4 regions of the Parageobacillus sp. G301 genome follow, and region 4 is predicted to be linked to each of the others. Evidence: predicted binding sites of a transcription regulator. Region 4 holds the regulator's gene; each other region holds the start of a gene.
What was found. The regulator Rex, encoded in region 4, represses fermentation and respiration genes when NADH is low (regulators of the CRP and FNR family bind a similar motif). The targets are predictions, from matches to a motif close to TTGTGAAATATTTCACAA.

Region 1: a site for Rex is predicted at 2,707-2,724, ahead of QSJ37_RS03410 (hemerythrin domain-containing protein). Genes of this name have one in related genera too.
Region 2: a site for Rex is predicted at 4,316-4,333, ahead of QSJ37_RS02855 (cytochrome ubiquinol oxidase subunit I). Genes of this name have one in related genera too.
Region 3: a site for Rex is predicted at 2,772-2,789, ahead of QSJ37_RS07490 (DUF2249 domain-containing protein). Genes of this name have one in related genera too.

What each region holds. Positions count from the first base shown of each region.
Region 1 is NZ_BSDB01000001.1:638,671-644,203, reverse strand. Features, by position in the region: gene QSJ37_RS03420 (2-oxoacid:acceptor oxidoreductase family protein) at 1-355, shown strand, start outside; gene QSJ37_RS03415 (thiamine pyrophosphate-dependent enzyme) at 355-2,649, shown strand; gene QSJ37_RS03410 (hemerythrin domain-containing protein) at 2,783-3,316, shown strand; gene narI (respiratory nitrate reductase subunit gamma) at 3,392-4,096, opposite strand; gene narJ (nitrate reductase molybdenum cofactor assembly chaperone) at 4,098-4,646, opposite strand; gene narH (nitrate reductase subunit beta) at 4,663-5,533, opposite strand, start outside.
Region 2 is NZ_BSDB01000001.1:533,310-538,842, reverse strand. Features, by position in the region: gene QSJ37_RS02875 (DUF2309 domain-containing protein) at 1-1,012, shown strand, start outside; gene QSJ37_RS02870 (phasin family protein) at 1,293-1,592, shown strand; gene QSJ37_RS02865 (ABC1 kinase family protein) at 1,646-3,319, shown strand; gene QSJ37_RS02860 (hypothetical protein) at 3,632-3,961, opposite strand; gene QSJ37_RS02855 (cytochrome ubiquinol oxidase subunit I) at 4,416-5,533, shown strand, end outside.
Region 3 is NZ_BSDB01000001.1:1,466,142-1,471,674, reverse strand. Features, by position in the region: gene QSJ37_RS07495 (nitric-oxide reductase large subunit) at 140-2,503, shown strand; gene QSJ37_RS07490 (DUF2249 domain-containing protein) at 2,855-3,088, shown strand; gene QSJ37_RS07485 (molybdenum cofactor guanylyltransferase) at 3,193-3,780, shown strand; gene QSJ37_RS07480 (TIGR04053 family radical SAM/SPASM domain-containing protein) at 3,853-4,971, shown strand; gene QSJ37_RS07475 (MFS transporter) at 5,210-5,533, shown strand, end outside.
Region 4 is NZ_BSDB01000003.1:275,245-280,777, reverse strand. Features, by position in the region: gene QSJ37_RS17150 (ABC-F family ATP-binding cassette domain-containing protein) at 1-1,449, opposite strand, end outside; gene moaC (cyclic pyranopterin monophosphate synthase MoaC) at 1,574-2,095, shown strand; gene QSJ37_RS17140 (redox-sensing transcriptional repressor Rex) at 2,085-2,741, shown strand; gene QSJ37_RS17135 (twin-arginine translocase TatA/TatE family subunit) at 2,738-2,893, shown strand; gene tatC (twin-arginine translocase subunit TatC) at 2,914-3,660, shown strand; gene QSJ37_RS17125 (YdiK family protein) at 3,675-3,815, opposite strand; gene QSJ37_RS17120 (CPBP family intramembrane glutamic endopeptidase) at 3,862-4,596, opposite strand; gene groES (co-chaperone GroES) at 4,879-5,163, shown strand; gene groL (chaperonin GroEL) at 5,259-5,533, shown strand, end outside.

The DNA of each region.
Region 1 (5,533 bases), on a different contig from region 4:
TGAAACACAAGAAATAGGTGGAATCATTGTTGCTAACGGAAATAGTATTTTCAAAGATTTAAGTGGGTCGCGTCAAGGATTTTTGCCGAAATGGGAAGCGGAAAAATGTATTCATTGTGTGGCCTGTGATAATGTTTGCCCTGATTTTTGTTTCGTTTGGGAAGAAGGCTTAGATAAAAAAGGCCGAAAACAAATGTTCTTAAAAGGTATCGATTACCAATATTGTAAAGGCTGTTTAAAATGCGTCGAAGCATGTCCGACAGATGCGTTAAGTGTTGAGAGAGAAACACTTGGGTTTGCTGATCAACATATGGTGAAACATAAATTCCCATTCGTAGCAGGGGGGACAAACTGATGGCAATGTTAGAAGAAAAAGTAGGAATGACAACAAAAGCAGAACAAGTGACAGCGTTTGAATCGGGGAATGAAATGGCGGCGCTTGCGGCTGCGCAAATTAACTATCATATTATGGGGTATTTTCCAATTACACCGTCTACAGAAATTGCTCAGCTATTAGATCAGATGAAATTACGAGGAGAGCATACGATTGAACTCATACCAGCCGATGGAGAACACGGTTCTGCCGGTATTTGTTATGGAGCGTCCATCATGGGGGCACGTGTGTTAAATGCAACGAGTGCAAACGGTTTAATGTACATGCTTGAGCAGTTGCCGGTACAGTCTGGGACGCGTTTTCCAATGGTGTTGAATTTAGTTACTCGCTCGATCAGCGGCCCGCTCGATATTCGTGGCGATCATTCTGATCTTTATTTTGCCTTAAATACTGGATGGGTTATTTTGCTCGCCCGCACTCCACAGGCGGTATATGACATGAATATTATGGCGTTGAAAATTGCTGAGCATGCCGATGTCCGTCTGCCTGTCATCGTCGCGTATGACGGCTTTTTCACATCACATCAAAAACGAAAAGTACAATATTTTAAAGACCGAAGCGTCGTACAATCCTTTATTGGTGAACGGCCAACGAATTTCCCAAATGCGTCCGACCCGAAAAAGCCGATTACCATCGGAGCTCATATGAACGGGGATGATTTAATCAATAATAACTATCAGCAATCAGAAGCTTTATACCGTGCAGGAGAGGTGTTCAAGCAAGTAGCGCGCGAGTATGCTGTGTTATCAGGCCGCGAATATCCGGTACTCGATTTATATAAAATGGAAGACGCGGAAGTAGCGTTATTTTTACTAAACTCAGCGGCAGAAACGGCAAAAGATGTCGTTGACAAGTTGCGGGCAAAAGGCATTAAAGCGGGAGTCATCAGCCCGAATATTATTCGTCCATTTCCAGTCGAAGAAATTCGCAAAGCATTAAAACATGTTAAAGCACTTCTTATCGGAGAACGGGCGGATTCGTACGGAGCACATGGGCCGAACATGACACATGAAGTGAAATCAGCTTTAAAAGAGGATAAAGAAAATAAAACGATCGTGTTAAGCCGCGTGTTTGGCGTTGGTGGGAAAGATTTTTATGCGGAAGATGCGGAAGCGTTTTTCCAAATGGCGATCGAGGCAATGGAAAAAGGATACGCAGAAAAGCCGTTTGATTATTTTGGACATGTGCCGGGCCGCCCTGAAAAGCGGCAAAAGCCAGTAATCGAGCCAATGCATGGAGATTCGTTTAAAACGGGATTAATTCAAGTTACTCAAGATGAAGAAACGAAGCGGCTAAAAGTAAAAATCCCTCCACTTCGTGCATTAACGGCGAAACCGAAACGACTTGCTCCGGGGCATGGCGCTTGTCCAGGATGTGGAATTTTCCCAGGGTTAGAGCTATTTTTTAAAGGAATTGAAGGCGATGTTGTCGTCTTATTCCAGACTGGGTGTGCTTACGTTGTAACGACTGCTTATCCATATAGCTCGCATAAACAAACGATGGTCCATAACTTATTCCAAAACGGGGCGGCAACCTTGTCAGGAATGGTGGAAGCATTTTTCGAAATGAAACGCCGCGGAGAACTCAATGTTTCTGATGATGTGACATTTGTGATGGTCACAGGCGACGGCGGCATGGACATCGGAATGGGATCCGCCATCGGAACTGCCCTGCGCAACCACAAATTAATTATTATCGAGTATGATAATGAAGGATATATGAACACCGGCTCCCAAATGTCCTATTCAACACCGATGGGACATATGACAAGCACGACGGGAGTTGGAAAAACGCAGCGCGGAAAGGCGTTTCATCATAAAGACACGCCGCAAATTATGGCGGCGACGAACATCCCTTACGTGTTTACGGGAGCAGAAGCGTTTCCGCAAGATTTAGTGAAAAAAGCGGCGAAAGCGCAATGGTATGCCCAGCATGAAGGAACGGTATACGGCAAGCTGCTTATTACATGCCCGCTAAACTGGAAATCGGAAGAACGATACGGAGAACAAATTTTGAAAGCGGCGGTAGATTCTTGTTTCTTCCCGCTATATGAAGTAGAACGTGGAAAAACAACTATTACGTATGATCCGGAAGAAAAAAATCGGCGCATTCCGTTAAGCGAATGGCTAAAATATATGGGAAAAGCGAAACATTTATTAAAAGAAGAAAACCGAGATCTTTTGATGGAACTGGAAGAAGAAGTTGAGCGAAGATGGCGCATACTAAAAGCAAAGCATGAACATCCGGATTTATAAAAAATGCGGAACAATCACGCAGGAGGTTTTCTTGTGTGATTGTTTCTTTATATTGGGGTGTGATATCGCTCACAACGTGTTTGCGAAAAACAAGGTACAATCATGACAAAGAAACAATAGGAGGGAATGGATAATGCATTCATTTTGTCATATGGTCGGGCACGAAGAAGTGGAGTTATGTTCAGGTTTAGAGCGTTTAAAGCAGGAGCATGAGCTATTGCGTGAACAAATGCATGATCTTTTTGAACTGGCACAGACTATTGGCAACAATGATGAAGTGCAAAATTGGAAAGAACGCTTGCTTGCATTACGGAAAAATGTTCTAGCATTTATTTATGAGTTAGATCCGCACTCAGAGCGGGAAGAAGGTGTGTTGTTTCCAATGATGGCTCGATATATCGGAAGAACATCCGGTCCGATTGCGGTCATGGAGTATGAACACGAACAAGCGAAACAACGAATCGCATCTTTTTTAACAAAAACAGCGGAGCTTCCAGAAGCGGTCGATCGGGAAAGCGCCATGGAGCTTGCCGATATGGTTAACCAAGCATATCACATTTTGTCGGAACACTTTATGAAAGAAGAAAATGTGTTATTCCCGATGGCTGAGCGGCTATTCTCGGATGAAGAAAAAGAAGAGCTGTCCGAAAAAATAAGCAAAATATAGAAAAAAAAAACGGGATATCTCCTCATAAAAATAGGAGTATCCCGTTTTTCTATTTATGCGAAAGGGGGAAGCATATTAATGAATGTTGTTTAGTTGTTCCGTTTGCTTAGGCATGCGTTTACGATAAACGACATAGTTTCGTTTAAGATAACGGAGCGGCAAGCTAAACACGTGCACCAATCTTGTAAATGGCCAAACGGCAAAAATGCCTAATGCTGCGATAATATGAATTTGAAACCAGATTGGCACTTGTTCCATATAAGCTGGATTTGGCTGGAACATTAGGATGCCGCGGAACCATGGACCGATTGTTGTTCGGTAGTCAAAGCCGTTAGAATCGATATTAAGCAGCGTAGAAGAAAATCCGGTTAGGATGACAATCGCGAGGAAAAGGAGAGCGATCCAATCTCCACGGCTGCTTGTTACTCTAACGCGTTTTACTGCTATGCGGCGGCGGATCAGAATGATTAGTCCGGTCAGAGCAGCCAATCCTGCCGGAATACCGCCAGCAAGGGCGATGAGGTGGTATGCTTCTTCCGAAATGCCCATCGTTTCGTAAACGGCTTCAGGAATCAGAATTCCCATGACATGTCCGATAAAAACAAATAAAATTCCCCAATGGAAAAGAAGGCTGCCGAGGCGCAACTGCTTTTTTTCCAATACTTCGCTTGATTTGGACGTCCAGCCAAACTGATCGTATTGATAACGCCAAATATGGCCGCCGATAAAAATCGTTAGGACAATGTAAGGCAAAATGACCCAAAGAAATTGTTCCAACATATCACACACTTCCTTTCGGGATTGGCTTCACACCAAGTTCTTCGAACGCCAGGAAAATAGCGTCGAAAATAGCGGTATAAGGACTTTCAATGGCTGCGAGCTGTTTTCGGATTTCATCGATATTGTTTGCATATGTTTCAAAGAGCGGAACAACATATTGTTGTTCCGCGTAGGCGGCAAACTCAAGCATTAGCGGCAAATAATCAGGGAGTTCTTGGTCGGTCGTATCAAAACCGGCCGCTTTATAACGCTGTTTTAGTTGCAAAAGCTCCAAACCGCGCTCGCGCTGCTCGCCTGTATTCATATAGGTAACATACAAATTTGTTTTTTTGCCGAAATCGAACGTTTCGACATATTGTTCCATGCGCTGCTGAGCAGGGATTGTTTGTATGTGATGAATAAAAGTCGAGATATTATTGACGATTGCATCATTTTGTACAGTATGGATTGCTTCTAGGCAGTCATCTAGCAAGTTTGCCCATTCTTCATCAGGATATGACAATAAATGGGATATGCATAAAAACACGGTTTGCATTTGTTCTTGATCCATCATTTATCACCTCGTATTAAGAGAGCGTGCCGCAAGCACCTGGACCGCCGGCAAATGATAAACCGCAGCTTCCTTGTTCCGCGTATAATTCGGCGACTTCTTCGCGATGGGATGCCGGAATCACGAAGCGGTCTTTATATTTGGCGATCGCTAATAAACGGTACATGTCTTCGATATCTTGTTCGCTTAAATCGAGCTCTTCTATCATGCTGATATCGGGTTGTTTGTTTGTTTGACGCGCGCGCATATAGGAACGCATCGCCGCCATTTTTTTCAACGTAATACGGATGTGTGTTTCATCTCCAGCTGTTAATAAATTTGCTAAATATTGAATTGGGATGCGCATTTCATCAATCGCTGGGAAAATGTCTTCCGCATTCGCTTTGCTTCCTTTTCCTTCAAACATGTTCATAATCGGGCTTAATGGCGGAATGTACCATACCATTGGCAATGTGCGGTATTCCGGGTGAAGCGGAAGCGCGATTTTCCAATCGACAATCATTTTATAAATCGGCGAACGCTGCGCCGCTTCGATCCATTCATCCGGAATACCTTCTTCTTTTGCTTTTGCGATCACTTCCGGATCGTGCGGATCGAGGAAAATGCCAAGCTGTGCATGATACAACTCTTTTTCGTCTTCTACGCTCGCCGCTTCTTTCACTTTGTCGGCATCGTAAAGCATGACGCCGATGTAACGAATGCGGCCGACACACGTTTCCGCGCAGATCGTCGGCATGCCCGCTTCAATGCGTGGGAAGCAGAGCGTGCATTTTTCCGCTTTATTTGTTTGCCAGTTGAAATATACTTTTTTATATGGACAGCTCGTTACGCAATAACGCCAGGCGCGGCATGCGTTTTGGTCAACGAGGACGATGCCATCCTCGTCG
Region 2 (5,533 bases), on a different contig from region 4:
AGACATAACGGATCTTCCAGTAGGTTTTTCTACCGAGGAAAAAGTACGATACGTATATCAACTATTCAAAGGAATGGGGCTTACGAGTCGATTTGCGCCACTTGTTGTTGTCTGTGGCCATGAAAGCACAACAACGAACAATCCTTACGCCTCTTCGCTTGATTGCGGTGCGTGCGGCGGGGCAGCCGGAGGATTCAACGCTCGTGTGTTTGCCGCGCTATGTAACCTGAAAGAGGTGCGGGAAGGTCTTGCAAAGGAAGGTATCGTTATTCCAGAAGACACTGTTTTTGTTGCTGCCGAGCATATGACAACGGTCGATGAACTTTGCTGGCTTTATGTGCCAACGCTTTCGGAAGCGGCTCAAAAAGCGTTTGATATGCTGCAAGGCAAGCTAGAAGAAGTGAGCCGCAATGCGAATAACGAGCGATTGTCGAAGCTGCCGGGCTTAGAGGGCAAGAAGAAAGATCCGCTTGCCGAAGCACATCGCCGTGCGGAAGACTGGAGCGAAATCCGTCCGGAATGGGGGCTTGCCGGCAACACAACGTTGATCATTGGCCGCCGCGAGTTAACAAAGCATTGTAATTTAGAAGGGAGAGTATTTCTCCATAGCTATGACTGGCGCAAAGATCCATCCGGCGAGGCGCTCGCCAACATCATTGCCGGACCGGCGACAGTGGCGCAATGGATTAATTTGCAATATTACGCATCGACTGTCGCCCCGCATTATTACGGAAGCGGAAACAAAACGACGCAAACGGTCACGGCTGGGATCGGCGTCATGCAAGGAAACGCAAGTGATTTGCTCGCCGGGCTTCCGTGGCAGTCGGTCATGGCGTCTGACGAAGAAATATTCCATTCTCCGCTTCGGTTGCTCGTCATTATCGAAGCACCGCAGCAAAATATCGAGCGTTTGTTCGAAGACGATCCTCATTTCCGCAGAAAAGTGAAAAACGGCTGGCTTCGTCTTGTTTCTATCGACCCGGACAGTGGTGAGTGGAAAGCTTGGAGATGATGGATTTGTTGATGGAGGCACTGACTTTGCAAAAAAGTCGGTGCTTTTTTATATAAACAGGTGCGTTTTTCTTATTGAAACAGAAGACAAAGCTTGATTCATAAAAAGACAGCCTAAAAGGAAAATTAACAAAAAAGACATCTTGGGAGGAAATCTATAAAAAGCGGGGAAATGTTTTATTGGTCAATGGGAGGGGCGCTTTCACGGAGAATAGGAGCGCTCGACACAACGTTGTGAAAGTGATATCATGATGTAAAAACTTAAAGGAGGCTGCAAGCTTATGGGCATTCTTAAAAAAGGACTGGCGTTTGGACTCGGATTAGCGTTAGCGAGCAAGGAGCAAGTGGAAAAATTAATTGATGAGTTGGTGAAAAAAGGAGAATTGTCGCTTGAAGAATCGAAGGATATTATTGAACAGTGGAAGCAGCAAACAGACGAAAGAAAAGCAGAATTGCAACGCATCGTGCGCGAACAGATCAAACAAGTGATCGATAAATTGGATTTGGTGACAAAGGACGAACTGCAACAATTAGAACAACGAATCCGCCGCTTAGAAGAATTAGAAGAAAAAGAAGATTAGTAATCGAACAGGGGTCCCACGGGGGCCCATGTCCATTAAGGGGGCTGGACGGATTGATTGGAAAAAGAATGCGCCATATAAGCCGTTATCGCGATATTGCTGTTGCATTGCTCCGCCATGGCTTTGAAATGGTGGTTGAGGAAATCGGCTTTTCCCAGTTTCTTTCCCTTCCGCAACGGCTGCGTGTAGGCAAAAAGAAGGATGAAAAAACGATTGGCGAGCGCATCCGCCTTGTGCTCGAGGAACTAGGCCCGACCTTCGTGAAATTAGGTCAGCTGGCTAGCACGCGCCCCGATTTAATTCCAGAACACATTATTCGTGAACTGGAAAAATTGCAAGATCAAGTCCCGCCTTTTTCGTTTGCCGATGTTCGCCGCATTATCAAGGAGGAGCTGGGGGAAGAGCTGGACCATATTTTTCGTTCTTTTGAGGAAACTCCGCTTGCCGCCGCCTCGATCGGGCAAGTTCATCGGGCGGTCCTTCATTCCGGTGAAAGGGTAGCGGTGAAAATTCAGCGGCCGCATATCGCATCGACTATAGAAACAGATTTGGAAATTCTTCAAGATTTAACCGCTCTCGCGGAACGCCGCTTGGAGTGGGCGGTGCAATATCAGATACGCGATATATTGGACGAGCTATCAAAATCGCTTCGCCTAGAGCTCGATTACACCGTAGAGGCGCGCAATGCCGAGAAATTTTCCAAACAATTTCAAAGCGATCCAACTATTTATGTGCCAAAAGTGTTTTGGGACTATTCAACAAAAAAAGTATTGACGATGGAATATGTAGAAGGCATCAAATTAGGGGAACTGGAGCGGCTGAAACAACACGGCTATAACTTAAAAATTCTAGCGGAGCGGCTGGCGAAGGGAATGTTTCAGCAAATTTTTATGGAAGGCTTTTTTCATGGAGATCCCCATCCGGGAAATGTGTTAGCTTTGTCGGGAGACGTGATTGCGTTCATTGATTTCGGCATGGTAGGGAGAATCACTCCAGAAATGAAATATCATTTATCTTCCTTAATTATCGCTTTGATGCGCCAAAGCACCGATGGAGTCATGAAAACGATCGGAGATATGGGCTTGGTGCCGGATGAGGTAAATGTAAGCCAGTTGCGTGAAGATATCGAGCAATTGAGAGAAAAATATTATCATATTCCGTTGAGCAAAGTCAGTCTCGGCGAGGCAGTTCAGGATTTGCTTCATGTTGCATTCCGCCACTCGATCCGCATCCCAAGCGATTTAACGTTGTTAGGGAAGGCGCTGCTGACGGTGGAAGGGATCGTGGAAAAATTGGATCCCGACTTTAGTATTATCGACTTTGCCGAACCGTTTGGCCGCCAGCTGCTAAAGGAGCGGATGCGGCCGAAAAACGTAGCGGAAATGGCATGGAAACGCTTTTCCGATTATGGGGAACTGCTTGTGGATTTGCCGAAAAATATAAAAGAATTAACGAGACTGATGAATCAAGGGAAAGTACGCCTGGAGATCGGCATCCCTGACCTGGATTTTCTATTGAGAAAATTAGACCAAATCAGTAACCGTTTATCGTTTAGCATTGTTTTGCTTTCCTTCAGCATCATTATGGTTGGCATTATTATCGGCTCGTCGATGGGAAGACAATCGACATTATTGTGGAAAATTCCGGCGATCGAGATTGGCTTTTGCGTTGCTACCTTAATGTTTTGCTGGCTTTTATATTCGATTTTTAGATCGGGAAGATTTTAAATGGAACTACCCCCACTTACCGACTAACGCCGGTGAAAGCGGGTGATTCTTAAATATTTCGATTGAAGTGTGCGAAATTAAAATGAGTGGTGGAAAATGAGTGACGGAGGAGAAGTGTTTTTCGTTGTAATCTTTGGAGTAGTTGTTCTGTAAGTACAAGTACAATGGTGGATAATGTAGAGGAAAGAGAAAATATAAACAATACATATTATCTTCAGTTAAAAATATAAAAAGAAGAAAAAAGACGGGGACGACCTCCTCTTGGACATTCCAATAGTTGTGGTCGCCCCGATCCCCTAAGACCTTTCCATCTTAAACTTCATCCGTGTTTATTTTAGTTTTATTTTTCTCGACTAAATCATTCTCTCCGCCATTTTTCGCGATCTGTCCTTCTTGGTTTGCGTTTTGTCCACCTTCTTTAGCAATCTGTCCGCCCTGGTTTGCGTTCGGCCCTTTTCCATTGATCTGTCCGCCGGTTTCTGCTGCTTGTTTAGTACCAGCTTTACCGCCTTGGTTTGCAAGATTATTGTTGTTATAAATATTGATATAAATGGTAAGACCATCTTTGTCGTGTTTAACAGAGACACTTTCTCTTAATTCTTCCTGATCATCATGGTAATTTTCTTTATCATGTTTCCCCATAAGAATATTTCCTCCTTTTTTCTTCTGGTACCAGTACTATATGTTTCGCTTTCAAATGTGATTATGTACTTGCCCCTTATCAATCATCTATTTATTTTACGAATTTCGCCGTAATTTTGTAACACATTTGTCAAACTGTCAAAGAATTTATGATCGTTTCTTTGTTATAGTATTAGTAAGTTTCTCGTTCATAGAGCTGTTTTTGTCACTTCAGAAAGTGGCCAGTTTTTTGTACAGTTTTTATGTTACTCATGTTAATAATGTTTAATTTTGTGAATTTATGAACATCATATCACCTCAGATCATGCTCTAATGAATTCTTAAGGGAGGAATGCGATCGAGTAAGTGCTAGTTATGTGAAGTTTTGAACATATAGTTAGTTATGTGAAATTATGAACATGACATCGCCTCAGGCCAATTCTGAGGAAATACTTAACTTAAAGGAGGAACTACGATGGATCCAGTAATGTTGGCAAGGATACAATTTGCCTTGACTACCATCTACCATTTCTTCTTTGTGCCGCTTACCATTGGCCTAGCATTTATTGTCGCTTTGATGCAGACATTATATGTAGTGAAGAAAAATGAAATTTATAAAAAAATGGCGAAATTCTGGGGGCATTTGTTCCTGATTAACTTTGCGGTAGGGGTTGTAACAGGAATTATTCAGGAATTCCAATTTGGGATGAACTGGTCGGATTATTCTAGATTTGTCGGTGACGTCTTCGGGGCGCCATTGGCCATTGAAGCATTGCTTGCCTTCTTTATGGAATCTACCTTTATTGGCCTTTGGATTTTTGGCTGGGATCGTTTGCCTAAAAAAGTACACCTGGCAAGCATTTGGCTTGTATCTATTGGGTCTATGCTTTCCGGTTTTTGGATTTTAACAGCTAACTCCTTCATGCAAGTGCCTGTTGGTTATGAAATTAGAAATGGCAGGGCAGAAATGGTTGACTTTCTTGCGCTTATAACGAATGGACAATTGTGGGTGGAGTTTCCGCATGTCATCACAGGTGCATTGTGTACCGGAGCGTTCTTCGTTGCTGGCGTAAGTGCCTATAATCTATTAAAAAAGAAACATATTGAATTTTACAAAAAATCCATGAATATCGCCTTAATTATTGGTTTAGTCGGCAGTTTGGGTACTGCCTTCAGCGGACATGCACAAGCACAATATCTTGTGAAAACACAGCCGATGAAGATGGCAGCTGCAGAGGGCATTTGGGAAGATACGCCTGATCCTGCACCATGGTCAGTATTTGCTTGGATTGATACAAAGAATCAAAAAAATAAGTTTGAACTAAATATTCCTTATGCATTAAGCTATTTATCTTATTCTAAATTTGAAGGCAGTTTAAAAGGAATGAAAACTCTCCAAGCTGAATATGCGAAAAAATACGATCCAATCGTTGGCGAAGGTACGAATTATATCCCTCCAGTCAAAACGACGTATTGGAGCTTCCGTTTAATGGTTGGCTTTGGCACGGCGATGATATTATTATCAATGATTGGTCTGTATCTGTGGAAAAAGGGACGCCTTCTGCAAAGCAGTAGGTTCTTGAAAATCCTTGT
Region 3 (5,533 bases), on a different contig from region 4:
TTATAACATTTTCCATAAAAGAGTTGTGACGTAAATCATAGTGATGAAAATCATAGCGAACGTTTGCCGTACCTCACATTCTAATCCCATTTGCAGCGTTACAATGAAGGCGAATTTAATGATAGGAAGGTGGTTATTTATGGAAATTAATCGATCGGTTCGTACGTCTCCACGTCCTGAACGTCGAACACAAAATAGTTTTCTTAAATCTATATTAATTTTTACCATTTTGATCAGTTTTACCGTCTTGCTAGTTGGCGGATACTGGATTTTTAAAGAAATGGCGCCAAGACCGAAAGAGGTCCGAAGCGAAAGCGGCGACGTATTAATGACGAAAGAAACAATTATCGGTGGGCAGTCCGTGTTCCAGAAATACGGATTAATGGATTACGGTACAGTGCTTGGACATGGTTCTTACATGGGGCCGGATTATACAGCAGAAGCGTTGAAGATTTATACGGAAGGAATGCAAGAGTATAAAGCAAAAGAACTGTATGATAAGCCATTCTCTGAGCTATCCAAAGATGAAAAAACAATCATTCGGGATAAAGTTATTAAAGAAATGCGGAAAAACCGCTACAATCCAATTACCGATGTGCTTGTGTTAACAGATGCACAAGTATATGGGCTTCAAAAAGTTCGTGACTATTACCGCGATGTATTTACAAACGGTGATGGTTGGGGCTTGCAAAAAGGGTTGATTAAAGAATCGGATATGCCAAAAACAAATCGCGCTTGGGTTGCGGATAGCGATCAAATTCAGCAAATTGCCGATTTCTTCTTCTGGACAGCTTGGTTATCAAGCACTCCGCGTATCGGTGACAATATTACGTACACCAACAACTGGCCTTATTACAAAGATGCAGGAAATACAATGACGTTTTCCGCCATGTGGTGGAGCGGTGCAAGTGTGACCATCTTAATTTTATTTGTCGCGATTATTTTGTACTTCTTCCATCGTTATCAATTGAGCATGCAAGAAGCATATAAAGAAGGACAATTTCCAGTTATCGATTTGCGCAAGCAGCCATTAACCCCTTCGCAAGTGAAATCAGCAAAATACTTTACAATCGTAGCCGTGCTGTTTTTCGTTCAATCGATGTTTGGCGCGTTGCTTGCCCATTATTATATAGAACCAGACAGCTTTTTCGGCATCAAATGGATTCACGATTTACTGCCGTTTAACATTGCGAAAGGTTACCATTTACAACTAGCAATTTTTTGGATTGCAACATCATGGTTAGGTATGGGGATTTTTATCGCACCGCTTGTCGGCGGACATGAACCGAAAAAACAAGGGCTTCTTGTTGACATTTTGTTCTGGGCGCTTGTCGTTCTTGTCGGCGGCAGCATGATCGGTGAATGGCTTGGAGTAAACGGATATTTAGGAAACAACTGGTTCTTGCTCGGCCATCAAGGTTGGGAATATCTTGAGCTTGGACGCATTTGGCAAATTATCTTAGTAGTAGGTATGCTTATTTGGCTGTTTATTGTCTTCCGCGGCATTAAGAGCGGATTGAAGCGGGAAAGTGATAAAGGCGGACTAATTCACTTATTGTTCTATTCTGCAATTGCGGTGCCGTTCTTTTACATCTTTGCGTTCTTTATTAAGCCAGACACGAACTTTACAATGGCAGATTTCTGGCGCTGGTGGATTATCCATTTGTGGGTAGAAGGAATTTTCGAAGTGTTTGCGGTTGTTGTTATCGGCTTTTTGTTAGTGCAATTAGGACTTGTTACAAAAAAATCTACAGTAAGAGCATTATATTTCCAATTTACGATTTTGCTTGGCAGCGGGGTCATCGGTATCGGCCACCACTATTATTACAACGGTTCGGCGGAAATATGGATTGCGCTTGGCGCCGTCTTCTCAGCGCTCGAAGTCATTCCGCTTACATTGCTGATTTTAGAAGCATATGAACAGTATAAAATGATGCGCGACGGCGGGGTTAACTTCCCTTATAAATCGACATTCTGGTTCTTAATTGCTACGGCAATTTGGAACTTAGTCGGCGCGGGTGTGCTTGGATTCCTTATCAACTTGCCGGCAGTCAGCTACTTTGAACACGGGCAATTTTTAACACCAGCCCACGGCCATGGATCGATGATGGGTGTTTACGGAATGTTCGGTATTGCCGTGCTGCTTTACTCATTGCGCAATATCGTGAAACCGGAAGCATGGAACGATAAATTATTAAAATTTGCATGCTGGATGCTCAATATCGGGCTTGCAGGGATGATTGCAGTGACGTTGTTGCCAGTCGGCATTCTGCAAATTAAAGAAGCTTTTGAAAAAGGCTATTGGGCATCTCGCTCTCCAGAGTTTTTACAACAAGATATTGTGCAAAACTTGAATCTGATCCGTGCTGTTCCAGATACGATTTTCTTAATTGGTGTCATCGTGATTATGGGGTTCAGCGTAAAAGCGCTATTCCATTTGCGTAAACCGACACACGGTGAGGGAGAAGCGCTTCCGGTCGTCGATCTAACAAAAGAAGAATAAACAAAAAAGAATCACAGCCATTTGTGCTGTGATTCTTTTTATCTTTCTATGATAGCGCTTTCTATCTTGTTTATTGTTAGGTTTTCTGCATTTTTTCTTTTTTCTCGTGACATTGAAAACAGTATAATGTTTCTTTTTCGTCGCAAATGACGCCGTTTAAGAAACCATGAAAACAATGAATTGGTTTGCCGCACTGCGAACAAAAGCCAACAAGCTCTTCCAATCATCATTTCTCCTTTCACAGGCATTGAGAATTTTCATCCATCAATTGTGATATTCGTCACTACGACAAACGACAGAAATGATTATGATGTATACATAATTAATTATACTATAAAGGAGGCAATAAGTATGAATCAATTTGCCGCAAAAATTCATGCGCCTGACTATGAGCCAAGAGAAAGACACCCTGCGATCTTTCGCTTATTCGATAGCTTAAAACCAGGTGAAGTGATGGAATTAACGAATGACCATGATCCGCGTCCGTTGCATTATCAGTTTATGATGGAACGTCCAGACCAATTTACTTGGGAGTACTTGGAAGAAGGACCAGAAATTTGGCGAGTCGCAATCGGCAAAAAATAAACATGAATGCTAAAAAAGATTCCCGAAAGAATGACGGGAATCTTTTTTTTTTGTTGCTTCCATGGTACAGTAAAACAAAGATTTTGGTGAAAGGGGAAAAATGAATGAACAAAATGGCAGGAGTGGTTCTTGCCGGCGGGCGGTCGCGGCGTTTTGGCAGCCCGAAAGCGTTTGCCAAATTTAACGGAAAATATTTTTTTGAAATTGCTGTGGAAACGTTACGCGCAGTAGTAGAGGATATTTATATTGTTAGCCATCCTTCGCTAATAGACTGTTTTCGACAAAAGACGGCGGAAAAAGTGATTATGGACGATGAACGGTATCGTGGCCAAGGACCGCTTGCTGGAATTTATACGGTCATGAAAGAATGCGAAGCGGAATGGATATTTGTGCTTCCGTGCGATATGCCGTATATGCGTCCAGAAGCAGCGGCAAAACTTGCTAAATATGCGAACGAGAAGTTTGATGCGATTATCTGTGCGCATTTCGGCCGAATTCAGCCGTTAGTTGGCATATATCATCGGCGAACATGCAAGCAGATCGAAAAACTTCTACAGGCACAAGATAATAGGATGAAATCGCTTTTTCGCCATTGCCATGTCCACTATGTTAACGAGCAAGATTTTTGGGAAGATGAGATCGTCTTTCGCAATGTAAACACGCCGAATGAGTTTGACGATATTGTGACATAAGTCACTTTGTGATATTTATCACATTAGTGTCCTCTCCAATGCAGTACAATGAGAACAAGGAGGGGAACAATAGTGAGGGACTTTAACGAAAATCCGTTTATTGTGATTTGGGAACTAACAAGGGCATGTCAGTTAAAATGTGTTCATTGCCGAGCGGAAGCGCAATATCACCGCGATCCGCGCGAATTGACATTCGAAGAAGGGAAAAAGTTAATTGATGATATATATGAGATGGATCAGCCGCTTCTCGTGTTTACTGGCGGGGACCCGCTCATGCGCCCAGATGTATATGATCTTGCCAAATATGCGATTGACAAAGGACTTCATGTTTCAATGACGCCAAGTGCGACGCCGAACGTGACAAAGGAAGCGATTCGGAAAGCGAAGGAAGTTGGCCTTTCTCGTTGGGCGTTTAGTTTAGATGGGCCAAACGCGGAAATTCATGATCGTTTTCGTGGAACATCCGGTTCGTTTGATTTGACCATAAAAGCGATTGAATATTTACATGAACTTGATATTCCAGTGCAAATTAATACCGTCATCTCTCGATATAACGTCCATGTGCTTGATGAAATGGCAGAGTTGGTTGAAAAACTAAAATGTGTGCTTTGGAGCGTCTTTTTCCTTGTGCCGACAGGCCGCGGAAAAGAGTCAGATATGATTTCGCCGGTGGAACATGAAAAAGTGTTTCGTTGGCTTTATGAAACGAGCAAGCGCGTCCCGTTTGACATAAAAACGACAGCAGGGCAGCATTATCGCCGCGTCGTGTTGCAAGCGAAAATGCGAGAAAATCAAATCTCGGGCGATGAAATTAACTATGAAGACGTGCTGATGAAAGGATTAACTGGACAAGTTGACGGTCTTGGACGCGCGCCAAAAGGGGTCAATGATGGCAATGGATTTGTTTTTATTTCTCATATCGGTGACGTATATCCGAGCGGGTTGCTCCCGGTGAAAGCAGGAAACGTCCGTGAAACGCCGCTTGCGGAAATTTACCGGAATTCGCCGATTTTCCAAGACTTGCGCAATCCTGATAAATATAAAGGAAAATGCGGCGTATGCGAATTCCGCTACGTTTGCGGCGGATCGCGCTCGCGGGCGTATGCTGTTACGGGTGATTACTTAGAAAGCGAACCGTATTGCGTATACATTCCAAAAGCATTGCGACAAAAAGAAAAACATCTATTTTAATCACTGTTAACTGGTTCTCATATGGGAGCCAGCTTTTTTTATTTTCAGATTAATTAAAACGATTTTCAAGACATTTTTTATAAACGTCAGGACATGATAAAGATGGAAATCAATTTTTTACAATTATGTGACACTATAAAAAAATGTGAGAAACATCACAAACATTCTTTTTTCATTTCCGTATGATGTACTCAAAAGAAGTGGATGATGGCTGCGATCAAAAAGGAGGATTTTCGTGATGAATAAGCAAAAAGCTCTTTTGCCGATTACAACGTTGGCGATGACGTTTGCGTTTGCCGTATGGGCTGTATTTTCTCCGTTGGCGAATACATTCCAAGAAATGTACGGGCTAACATCGACACAAAAAAGCATTTTAGTTGCGATTCCAGTTTTGCTTGGTTCCATTATGCGCATTCCGCTCGGGATTTGGACGGATCGATTTGGCGGCAGACAATTATTTTCGTTGTTGCTATTGTTCATAATTATTCCATTAATAGGAGCGGGTTTTGCTGATTCATATGCAATGTTAATGTTTTGGGCGTTTTTTATCGGAATGGCAGGA
Region 4 (5,533 bases):
GTCTAAATCAAGATGGTTTGTCGGTTCGTCTAAAATAAGGAAATTGGCTTTTTGCATCATCAGTTTGGCAAGCGCCAGTCTCGCTTTTTCACCGCCGCTTAAGGCCGATACAGGTTTTAATACATCGTCTCCAGAGAATAAGAAACTTCCGAGCACGGTGCGGATTTCTTTTTCCGTTTTGTCAGGGTATTCATCCCAAAGTTCATCGAGCACTCGCTTATTCGAGGACAAATCGGCCTGGTTTTGGTCGTAATAGCCGATTTGCACGTTCGAACCGTAACGGAAATGTCCTGATTGCAGCGGAAGTTTGTTTACAATCGCTTTTAACAACGTTGATTTTCCGATTCCGTTCGGTCCGACCAAGGCGATGCTTTCACCGCGCGTGATGCGGAAACGAATATTGCGAATGAGCGGCTTGTTCTCATCATATCCGACTGCGACATCTTCAGCGATTAATACGTCATTTCCGCTTTGCCGTTCGATGTCAAAAGAAAAGGAAGCAACTTTTTCGTCTCCTGCTGGTTTTTCCATTCTCTCCATTTTTTCTAACTGTTTTCTCCGGCTTTGTGCACGTCTTGTTGTGGAGGCACGGGCAATATTGCGTTGAATAAAGTCTTGGAGTTTTGCGATTTCTTCTTGTTGTTTTTCATACAGTTTTCGTTCTCGTTCATATTCGGCTGCTTTTTGTTCTAAGTAACGGCTATAATTTCCTGTGTATCGTTTCAATGTTGTCCGTGACAGCTCATATACTTGGGTGACAACTTTATCAAGAAAGTAGCGGTCGTGGGATACGATAAGAATAGCGCCAGGATATGTTTGCAAGTATTGTTCGAGCCATGTTAATGTTTCAAGGTCTAAATGGTTTGTCGGTTCGTCCAAAATAAGCAAATCAGGCTTCATTAAAAGCAGTTTTCCAAGCGCCAGACGAGTTCGTTGTCCGCCGCTTAACGATTGAACGGGAGTCGTCATATAGTCATATTTCGCAAATTGTAAGCCGTGTAAAATCGAACGAATATCCGCTTCGTATTGATAACCGCCTTGTTCTTTATAGCGTTCTTGCAATGCATCATAATCTTTCAATAATTTTTCATAGCGGGAAGAATCAGCGATTAGATCAGGGTCTCCCATTTGCAGCTCCATCTGGCGCAATTGTTTTTCTATTGTTTTTAGAGGAGCAAATACTGTCATCATTTCTTCCCAAATGGATAAAGAGGAGTGTAGACCGCTATCTTGAGCAAGATATCCGATCGATACTTCTTTTGGTTTGATGATTTCTCCACTATCGTAAGACATCTCACCAGCAATAATTTTTAACAGTGTCGATTTTCCTGCTCCGTTTCTTCCGACGAGCGCAATCCTATCTTTGGATTGTATTTCTAATTTTATATTCGATAAAATAAGGTCAGCACCGAAATATTTTGTCAGTTGATTGACTTGTAAAATAATCATTGTTGTTCACCTCTCGTTTAACAATAATAGTGTAGCGTAATTTGTTTTCTTATCGCAATAAAACAAAACGATAAAAGACAGATGCCCAAAAATAGTGTATAGTTTATAAATGGGGGAGATATGCGTGTCATCATTTACACATTTTAATGAACAAGGCCGTGCAAAAATGGTCGATATTACGGAAAAAGAGGATACCATTCGAGTAGCGGTAGCACAAACGAGCGTGACCGTAAATAAAGAAATTTACGAGAAAATGACAAATCGCATGATTGAAAAAGGGGATGTGCTTGCTGTTGCGCAAGTAGCTGGCATTATGGCCGCAAAAAAAACGTCTGATTTAATTCCAATGTGCCACCCTCTTATGTTAAAAGGTGTCGACATCCAATTTGCATGGCATGTCGAGGAAGAAAAAGCGCTTTACCAATTACTGATCACCGTAACGGTAAAAACAAAAGGAAGTACAGGTGTGGAGATGGAAGCGCTAACGGCTGCTTCTGTTTGTGCACTGACCGTGTATGATATGTGTAAGGCGCTAGATAAAGGGATGGTGATTGGCCCAACCTATTTAGTGGAAAAATCAGGTGGGAAATCAGGCCATTATCAACGAGAAAACAGTAGTGTTGGGGGATTTGCGAATGAACAATGAACAACCAAAAATTCCGCAAGCAACTGCAAAACGTTTGCCACTATATTACCGTTTTTTGAAAAATTTACATGCTTCAGGAAAACAACGAGTTTCTTCCGCGGAATTAAGTGAGGCAGTAAAAGTTGATCCCGCGACCATTCGTCGTGATTTTTCCTATTTCGGTGCGCTTGGCAAAAAAGGATACGGATATAATGTCAATTATTTATTATCTTTTTTTCGCAAGACGCTTGATCAAGATGAAATTACCGAAGTGGCGTTATTTGGAGTCGGGAACTTAGGGACAGCGTTTTTAAATTATAATTTTACAAAAAATAATAATACAAAAATTGTGATGGCATTTGATGTCGATCAAAAGAAAGTAGGAAAAGAAGTTGGCGGTGTGCCAGTATATCATTTGGATGAATTGGAAAATCGCCTTCACGAAGGAATTCCTGTTGCGATTTTGACCGTACCGGCTCCTGCCGCTCAATGGATTACGGACCGTCTCGTTCAAAAAGGGATTAAAGGAATTTTAAACTTTACACCCGCTCGATTGAACGTACCGAAACATATTCGTGTCCATCATATTGATTTAGCGGTTGAATTGCAATCATTAGTCTATTTCTTAAAAAATTATCCGGCCGATAAAGGAGAGAATCAAAAGTGAAATATTTGTTAATTGTGCTTGTTATTTTATTATTGTTTGGAACGAAAAAACTTCCGGAGCTGGGCAAATCGCTCGGTCAATCGCTGCGGGAATTTAAGGATGCCACTAAAGGATTAACAGACGAGGATGAAAAAAAACCAGACCAATTATGATTTGTTAGGATGATTGAAGTATGGACGATAAAGAAATGTCGGTGTACGAACACCTGGGAGAATTACGAAAGCGACTTATTATTGTTCTTGTGTTTTTTGTCATTGCCCTTATTGCTAGTTTCTTTTTCGTGGAGCCCGTCATTTTATATTTGCAGCGAACGGACGAAGCGAAGGAATTAACGATGAACGCCTTTCGTTTAACAGATCCAATAAAAATTTATGTTCAATTTGCGTTTGTTCTTGCGTTTGTTCTTACCGCGCCAGTTCTGCTTTATCAAATTTGGGCGTTTGTCAGTCCTGGGCTGTATGAAAAGGAACGAAGAGTCACGTTAAGCTACATTCCGATTTCGATCTTTCTCTTTTTAGCTGGCATTAGTTTTGCGTATTTCATCTTATTTCCTTTCGTCGTTCGTTTTATGCAAAATTTAGCGTCCCGTCTCGGCATTCATCAGGTGATAGGGATTAATGAATACTTTGAATTTTTGCTTCACCTGATCTTGCCATTTGGAATTGTATTTCAGCTTCCGGTAGTTGTAATGTTTTTAACAAGGCTTGGCTTGATTACACCGATGTTATTAATCAAGGTGCGCAAATATGCTTATTTAGCGCTATTGATTTTAGCGGCGGCCATTACGCCGCCAGATGTGCTGTCACAAGTCATTGTTATGATTCCGCTTTCGATTTTATATGAAGTGAGCATTTGGATTTCGAAAATAGCTTATCGCAAAGCGCTATTGGCGCAGACGGAACAAGAAAACCTCCCGTGAATGCGGCGGGAGGTTCATTTTTTAAAGTAAAGTACTAACAGACGTATCGCAGTTCCAAAATCAAGCGTAGCTATTATCGCAAGAACGATCGTGAAAAAATTCCAAATGGTTTCATCCGCACTTTGAATCGACAAGTAAGTGAATAAGATGCCCATAAGGAAATAGAAAAAAGCGAATTGTAATGGTGACCTTTTCATCGTACTAAAAGCCTCCAATAATGAGTTGTATCTGTTCTGTTTGCCGCATCATTTTTTCTATCTCATCCGCAAATATCGTTTGTATTAATACGACGAACGTATTCATAGTGACGTGGGCAAAAATCGGAACGAAAATACGCTTTGTTTTCGCGTAAAGAAACGCAAAGGTAAATCCCATTGTCGCATACAGCAGCAGGTGTTCGAACTCCATGTGGACAACCGCAAATAAAAGAGAACTAACTAGTGCGGAAATGAAGAAATTATATTTTTGATATAGTGTTCCGAAAATAATTTTGCGAAAGATAATTTCTTCTAAAATCGGTCCGATGACAGAAGTAACGACCATCAATAATGGGGTGACTCGAATAATCTCGACAATTCGTTTTGTATTTTCTGAACCGGGCTCGATGCCGAGCAAGCGCCATTCAATATTAGCGGCAATGCTTTGGGTAAACAAGGCTAAAAAGACGCCGCCAATGGCCCACATCCATGCCGTAGACAACGGAACGCTATAACGGGTGTGCCGCTGTTTTATATCTTCACGTAAGAAAATGAGAATGATGAGAAAGGCGATGGAAAAGCTGATAACCGCCCAATAGCCAGAGGCGATCTCTGTTGCAACAAAGTCATTTTTTGCATGTTTTCCAACACCAAGAAAATGCAACAATGGGACCCCTGCAATGCCTGATAGCTGCATGATGACATACGTAATAATGACATACCAGTAGCGTCGTTTCAATGAAACTTACCCCTTTATCGAAAAAATTATAGTGATACTTTTTCGTTATTGTAGCACATCTTCTATAAAAAATGATAAAAAAGAGTTGGTGACGGTTGTTTAAGCTTTGTAGAAATGTGAAATAATTAAAAAGGGCAGGAAACGAGAAAAAACATATTATTTTTTGGTGTTTCCCACTTGCAAAAAAAAGAGAAGTTCATTAATATTATAAGTGTGTTAGCACTCAGTTAAGACGAGTGCTAATAAGAACGGAGAAAATTATTATCAAGGAGGTTGTTTTCCGTGTTAAAGCCATTAGGTGATCGCGTTGTCATTGAAGTGATTGAAACAGAAGAAAAAACTGCAAGCGGCATCGTATTGCCAGACACTGCGAAAGAAAAACCACAAGAAGGCAGAGTAGTTGCTGTTGGTAAAGGTCGCGTGCTTGACAGCGGTGAACGTGTAGCTCCAGAAGTAGAAGTTGGCGATCGTATTATCTTCTCGAAATATGCTGGTACAGAAGTAAAATATGATGGCAAAGAATACTTAATTTTACGTGAAAGCGATATTTTAGCTGTTATTGGTTAATATAGCGTTGATAACATAGATATGCAAAAATAATACTTAACAAAATACTTAACCAAAATACTTAACGATTCTATTTCATAAGGAGGTAACGGGGTATGGCAAAAGAAATTAAATTCAGCGAAGAAGCTCGTCGTGCGATGTTACGTGGTGTGGACAAATTAGCTGATGCGGTAAAAGTAACGTTAGGTCCAAAAGGCCGTAACGTTGTATTAGAGAAAAAATTCGGTTCTCCATTAATTACGAATGACGGTGTAACGATCGCGAAAGAAATCGAATTAGAAGATCCATTTGAAAACATGGGTGCGAAGCTTGTTGCTGAAGTTGCAAGCAAAACAAACGATGTTGCTGGGGACGGTACAACAACGGCAAC